2 regions of the Aminobacter sp. LjRoot7 genome follow, and region 1 is predicted to be linked to the other one. Evidence: riboswitches for the same ligand, from Rfam matches in the RefSeq annotation. Region 1 holds a riboswitch; the other holds the start of a gene.
The links. A riboswitch is a leader RNA that binds a small molecule or an ion and turns the genes downstream of it on or off. The one in region 1 is predicted to bind thiamine pyrophosphate.

Region 1 (3,400 bases):
CCATTCGATCAGCCGGAAGCTCGACCGCGCACCCATGCCTAGCTGGCTCGCCAGCCGCCACTGGTCCGCCGGCACTGTCTGCAGCGCCTCCAGTATCAGCCGCGTCGCCAACGGCAGGTTGAAGAAGACGTGAGCAACGAGGATGCCCGACAGGCCGTAGATGCCGGGCCATGTGCCGCCGGCCAGCGCTGCAAGCGGTTCGGCGAAATAGCCTGCGCGGCCGTAGAGCGACAGGATACCAAGTGCCGCCACGATTGCCGGCAAGGCCAGCGGGATGGCGAACAGGCGCAGGATCAGCGCCCGGCCGGGAAAAGCGGGATGCCGCGACAGGGCGCGGGCAACAAAGATGGCGGGCACCACCGACAGCAAAGTCGACAGCAGCGCCTGCCACAGCGTGAAACGGGCGATGCGGAAGAGATAGGAATCGAAAGCGTCCGCCGCGCCTTGCGGGTTGCGCACGGCCTCGATGCCGAGGCCTGCGAACGCGCCGCCGATCAGGATGCCGATGGCCGCCAGCGCGATGACGCCGGCGGCGATGCGGGGGTCGGTGCGGCTCACCGACATTTCGGGCCGTGGTCAGCTAGGAGCAAATTAGTCAGACGCGATGGGTTGCGCTCCGTCCCATCCCTCTCTGGCCTGCCGGCCATCTCCCCCGCAAGGGGGGAGATCAGCAGCTTGAACGTCCACGCGCTACCGACCACTTCTTGGGTTGGCGAACGCCATGCCACAGCCAATCTCCCCCCTTGCGGGGGAGATGGCCGGCAGGCCAGAGGGGGGTGTTCAAGTGCAGCCATGGCAGGTCGATAGAGCCTACTTGCTCATCACACCGAGCCACTCGTCGACCCAGGCCTTGCGGTTGGCAGCCACTTCGTCGGCGCTGAAGATCAGCGTCTTTGACGGCTTCACCAGCTTGTCGAAGGCGGGGTTGAGCGGCTTGTCGGTCTTGCCGGCGGGCAGCATCCAGTTGGTCTCAGGCACCGCGTCCTGGAAGCCTGGGCTTGTCATGAAGGCCATGAACTTCTCGGCCAGCGGGTTCTTGGCACCCGTGGTGGTGATGCCGGCAACCTCGATCTGCAGGTAGTGGCCTTCTTCGAAGGACGCAGCTTGGTAGCGCTCGGTGCTTTCGGCGACCATGTGGTAGGCCGGCGAGGTTGTGTAGGACAGCACCATCGGCGCCTCGCCCTTGGTGAACAGGCCATAGGCCTCGCTCCAGCCCGGGGTGACGGTCAGCACGCGGTCCTTGAGTTTGGCCCAGGCTTCCGGCGCCTTGTCGCCATAGACCGACTTGACCCAGAGCAGCAGGCCGAGGCCCGGCGTCGAGGTGCGCGGATCCTGGATGGCGATCTTCTCTTCAGGATCGCCTTCGACAAGTTCCTTCAGGCTCTTGGGCGGGTTCTTCAGCTTCTCGGTGTCGTAGACGACGGCGAAGTAGCCGTAGTCGTAGGGAACGAAGGTGTCGTCCTTCCAGTCGCCCGGCACCTTGACGTCGGCGCCGGCAGCATGCGGCACGAACAGGCCGGTGGCCTTGGCTTCGGCGGTCAGGTTGGTGTCGAGACCGAGCACGATGTCGGCCTTGGTCGAAGCGCCTTCGAGCTTGACGCGGTTGAGCAGTGCCACGCCATCGGCAACCGACACGAAGTCGACAGTGCAGGCGCAATCGGCCTCGAACGCCTTCTTGACCTGCGGGCCGGGACCCCACTCGGAGGTAAAGCTCTCATAGGTGTAGACGGTGAGCTTGCCTTCGGCCGCGGCCGGGAAAGCAGCCGTGGCCAGAGCCAGGGCGGAAGTCATGGACAGGATCAGCGAGCGCATGGGCGCCTCCTTCATTGGTGTTGAAAGGGAATTTGAAGCGCCGGGCGTCCGAAGCATCTAATCCCTCCGCCGGTACAAACCGGATCAGGTTCAGCGGGTTGGCCGGGACGGTTCCCTATGCCTCTCAGCCGGCACGCAATTGCGCGACCGGCACCCCGTTAGAGCGGCTCAACAAATAGGCCCGCGCTTCAGGCCGCGCAAGCGGTAGTTTGCCGGCCACCAACCATGCCGCGGCCTTCCGTTTCGGCTGCCGGGCTGGTAATGCGCATGCCATGACCCGGTTCACCATACTTCTCGGCGGCGAGCTTTTCCGCACCCCGCGCCTCGACCGCCAGGTCGCGGGCAGCCGCGTGATTGCGGCCGACGCCGGTATCCGCCATGCGGCCACGCTCGGGCTGATGCCGGAACTGTGGCTCGGCGACTTCGATTCCGTGCCAGCCGATCTTGATCCGCGCTTTGCCGAACTGCCGCGTTCGACCTTTCCCGCCGAAAAGGACAGAACCGACGGCGAGCTGGCCATCGACGCCGCGCTGGGGCTCGGAGCGACATCGCTCGTGCTGGTCGGGGCCTTTGGCGGCCCGCGCGCCGACCATGCCTTTCTCCACCTCGCGCTGGCGCTGAGATTGGCCGAGGCCGGTACCGAGGTGTTGCTAACCAGCGGGCGCCAGGAGGCGCTACCGCTTTTGCCGGGTAGCGCAAGCTTTGACTATGAAGACGGAATGCCGTTTTCCGTGCTCGCCTTCTCCGAACTCACCGGGCTCTCGGAAGAAGGCTCCAAATGGCTGCTCAACAGCGTTGATGTACCGTTCGGCTCGTCGCTGACGATGTCTAACGAAGTGCGAGGCAATTTGCGTATTTCGCTCGGTAGCGGCCGCGCTTTGCTTCTCGCCCATCCCTTTCCCGCCTCGGAATTTTGAACATGGCGCCACCGCTTCTCAATCTCGACGGCATCCGTCTGACCTTTGGCGGCACGCCGCTGCTCGACGGCGCCGCATTAACGGCCGCCTCCGGCGACAAGATCGCACTTGTCGGCCGTAACGGCTCGGGCAAGTCGACACTGCTCAAGATCGCCGCCGGCATGATCGAGCCGCAGGACGGCGTCGTGTTCCGCCAGCCCTCGGCGACGATCCGCTATTTGCCGCAGATGCCCGACATGGATGGTTTCGCCTCGGTGCGCGCCTATGTCGAGGCCGGTCTTGGACCTGCTGATGATCCGCATCGCGCCACCTATCTGCTCGACCATCTCGGCCTGACCGGCGAGGAATCTCCGGCTGACCTGTCGGGCGGCGAGGCCCGCCGCGCAGCACTTGCCCGCGTCATGGCGCCCGAGCCCGACATCCTGCTGCTCGACGAGCCGACCAACCATCTCGACCTTGCCGTCATCGAGTGGCTGGAAGAAGAACTGATCCGCACCTCCTCGGCGCTGATACTGATTTCGCACGACAGGCGTTTCCTAGAGCGCGTCAGCCGCAACACCGTCTGGCTCGACCGTGGCCAGACGCGCCGTCTCGACCGCGGCTTCGCCCATTTCGAGGAATGGCGCGACCAGATCCTCGAGGAAGAGGAACGCGAGCAGCACAAGCTCGGT
Region 2 (3,400 bases), on a different contig from region 1:
GGCGCCGTCACCGACCCAGCCAACCGCGATCTTGGTGTCGCCCTTGATGGCGGACGCCATCGCCCAGCCCACCGCCTGGATGTACTGGGTGGTCAAATTGCCGGAAATCGAGAAGAAACCGTGATCCTTAGCCGAATACATGATCGGCAGCTGGCGGCCTTTCAGCGGATCCATCTCGTTGGAATAGATCTGGTTCATCATGTCGACCATCGGGTAGCCGCCCGCGATCAGCAGGCCGGCCTGGCGATAGGTCGGGAAATTCATGTCACCCTGAATGAGCGCCTTGCGGAAGGCGCAGCTGACCGCCTCCTCGCCCATATGCTGCATGTAGAACGAGGTCTTGCCCTGGCGCTGGGCCATCTGCATGCGCGCGTCGAAGGTGCGCAGCGTCATCATATGGCGCAGGCCTTCGAGCTGCTCCTCGTCGGTCAGCGTGCCGGCCCACGGGCCAACCGCATCGCCCTCACGGTTGAGCACGCGGATGATCGAATAAGCCAGGTCGCGGATCGTCCGTGGGTCGACGTCGACCGGCGGCCTGTCGACCGAACCCGCCTTGGGGATCGGCACGTTGGAGAAGTCGGGCGTGCCGCCCGGGCGCACTTCCGGCTCGGGCACATGGAACTTCAGCGGCGCGGGATTGTCCGTCACGGATGCTCCTCCTGTCTCGCGCGCAGGCCAAATGGTCCTCCCTGCGCAGCAGACAATTTATGTCAGTAACGCTGACCTATTATCCGATCGTCTTCGAAACCGCAATGGGTCTCTATGCCCCCGACTTTGGCATTCTCTCGACCTCGGCGAAAGGCCGTTGACACGACGCCGGTTCCGCCTCCATGCTTAGGGCTCACCAGGGGGGTCCCGACAAGGGGCTGAGATTCTGCTGGCTCGCGCAGCGCAGTGACCCGTTGAACCTGATCCAGTTCATACTGGCGTAGGGACGGTGCGAGGCTTCGCGGGTCGGCTATCCGGCTTAGGCATTCGGGCTCATTCATGCCCGAAGTCCCCAGGCAAAACCTCTCCTCCTCCTCATCGCATGGACTGGGTCTCCAACCAGGAGGCTCACTCATGAATGCCCACACCCCGACCGTCACCGTTGGCGAACTTCCCGCGTCACGAAAAGTCTACAAACCAGGCAAACTCCATCCCGCCATCCGCGTGCCAATGCGCGAGATCTCGGTTCATCCGAGCGCCGGCGAGCCGCCGGTCACCGTTTATGATTCGTCCGGCCCCTACACCGACACATCGGTGAAGACCGACATCGAGCGCGGCCTGCCGCGGCTGCGCGAAGACTGGATCGTCGCCCGTGGCGACGTCGAGCGCTATGAAGGCCGCGCGGTCAAGGCCGAAGACAACGGCTTCGTCTCAGGCGAGCGGCTGACGCCGGAATTCCCCGTGCGCAACGCTCCGTTGCGCGCCACCGGCGGCCGCGCCGTCACCCAGCTCACTTATGCCCGCGCCGGCATCGTCACGCCTGAAATGGAATTCGTCGCCATCCGCGAGAACCTCGGCCGCGAGCAGATCCGGGCGAAGCTCCAACGCGACGGCGAGAGCTTCGGCGCCGTCATTCCTGATTTCGTCACCCCGGAATTCGTCCGCGACGAGGTCGCCCGCGGCCGCGCCATCATCCCGTCGAACATCAACCACCCCGAGAGCGAGCCGATGATCATCGGCCGCAATTTCCTGGTGAAAATCAACGCCAACATCGGTAATTCCGCCGTCACCTCGTCGATGGCCGAGGAGGTCGAGAAGATGGTGTGGGCGACGCGCTGGGGCGGCGACACGGTGATGGACCTGTCGACCGGCCGCAACATCCACAACATCCGCGACTGGATCATCCGCAATTCGCCGGTGCCGATCGGCACCGTGCCGCTCTACCAGGCGCTTGAGAAGGTCAACGGCATCGCCGAGGACCTGACCTGGGAGGTGTTCCGCGACACGCTGATCGAGCAGGCCGAGCAGGGTGTCGACTACTTCACCATCCATGCCGGCGTGCGCCTGGCCTACATCCACCTGACCGTCGACCGCGTCACCGGCATCGTCTCGCGCGGCGGCTCTATCATGGCCAAATGGTGCCTCCATCACCACAAGGAGAGCTTCCTCTACGAGCATTTCGACGAAATCTGCGACATCTGCCGCACCTATGACGTCGCCTTCTCGCTCGGCGACGGCCTGCGCCCCGGCTCGATTGCGGATGCCAACGACGCTGCCCAGTTCGCCGAACTGGAGACGCTCGGCGAGCTCACCAAGATCGCCTGGGCCAAGGACTGCCAGGTGATGATCGAGGGCCCGGGCCACGTGCCGATGCACAAGATCAAGGAGAACATGGACAAGCAGCTCGAGGTCTGCGGCGAGGCGCCCTTCTACACGCTCGGGCCTTTGACCACCGACATCGCACCTGGCTACGATCACATCACCTCGGGCATCGGTGCAGCGATGATCGGCTGGTTCGGCACGGCGATGCTCTGCTACGTCACACCCAAGGAGCATCTTGGCCTGCCCGACCGCGACGACGTCAAGGTGGGCGTCATCACCTACAAGATCGCGGCCCACGCCGCCGACCTCGCCAAGGGCCATCCGGCCGCCAAGGTCAGGGACGACGCGCTGTCGCGGGCGCGTTTCGAGTTCCGCTGGGAGGACCAGTTCAACCTCTCGCTCGACCCGGAAACGGCACGCTCCTACCACGACCAGACGCTGCCCAAGGAAGCGCACAAGGTGGCGCATTTCTGCTCGATGTGCGGCCCGAAATTCTGCTCGATGCGCATCTCCCACGACATCCGCGCCGAGGCACAGAAAGAAGGGCTGGCAGCCATGGCGGCGAAATACCGCGACGGCGGCGACCTCTATATGGCCGTGGAAAGCACTGAGCCCGCGGAGATGGCAGGCCAGCCATGAAGGTGCTGATCCGCGGTGCGGGCGTCGCCGGGTTGACGCTCGCACATGAGCTGGCGACACGCGGCGCAAGCGTGACCGTGGTCGACAAGCGCAGGCAGGTTGCCGGCAATGCCTCATGGCAGGCCGGCGGCATGCTGGCGCCCTGGTGCGAACGCGAGAGCGCCGAAGAGGCGGTGCTCTCGCTCGGGCGCGGTGCCGCCGACTGGTGGTCGGCCGCCCTGCCCGGGCACGTCATGCGCAACGGCACGCTGGTCGTGGCGCCGGCTCGGGACGTGGCCGAACTCGATCGCTTCGGCCGCCGCACGTCGGGCTTTCGCGAGGTGGACGCCGAGACGGTCGCCGCGCTTGAGCCCGACCTCGAGGGACGTTTCGGACGCGCCTTGTTCTTCACGGACGAAGCGCATCTCGATCCGCGCAAGGCGCTGCTCGGACTGCAGGAAAAGCTCGTGCGGATGGGCGTGCGCTTCGAGTTCGGCTATGGCGCGGTGCAGGCACCCGGGACGCCTGACAT

Region 2: another riboswitch for thiamine pyrophosphate. It lies ahead of thiC (phosphomethylpyrimidine synthase ThiC); the one in region 1 lies ahead of thiB (thiamine ABC transporter substrate binding subunit).

What each region holds. Positions count from the first base shown of each region.
Region 1 covers NZ_CAXUPX020000007.1:159,222-162,621, forward strand. Annotated here, with positions in the region: gene thiP (thiamine/thiamine pyrophosphate ABC transporter permease) at 1-564, opposite strand, end outside; gene thiB (thiamine ABC transporter substrate binding subunit) at 811-1,812, opposite strand; TPP riboswitch at 1,857-1,980, opposite strand; gene ACSQ3E_RS19790 (hypothetical protein) at 2,001-2,192, opposite strand; gene ACSQ3E_RS19795 (thiamine diphosphokinase) at 2,100-2,729, shown strand; gene ACSQ3E_RS19800 (ABC-F family ATP-binding cassette domain-containing protein) at 2,732-3,400, shown strand, end outside.
Region 2 covers NZ_CAXUPX020000013.1:130,099-133,498, forward strand. Annotated here, with positions in the region: gene ACSQ3E_RS27435 (3-methyl-2-oxobutanoate dehydrogenase (2-methylpropanoyl-transferring) subunit alpha) at 1-648, opposite strand, end outside; TPP riboswitch at 837-953, shown strand; gene thiC (phosphomethylpyrimidine synthase ThiC) at 1,063-2,889, shown strand; gene thiO (glycine oxidase ThiO) at 2,886-3,400, shown strand, end outside.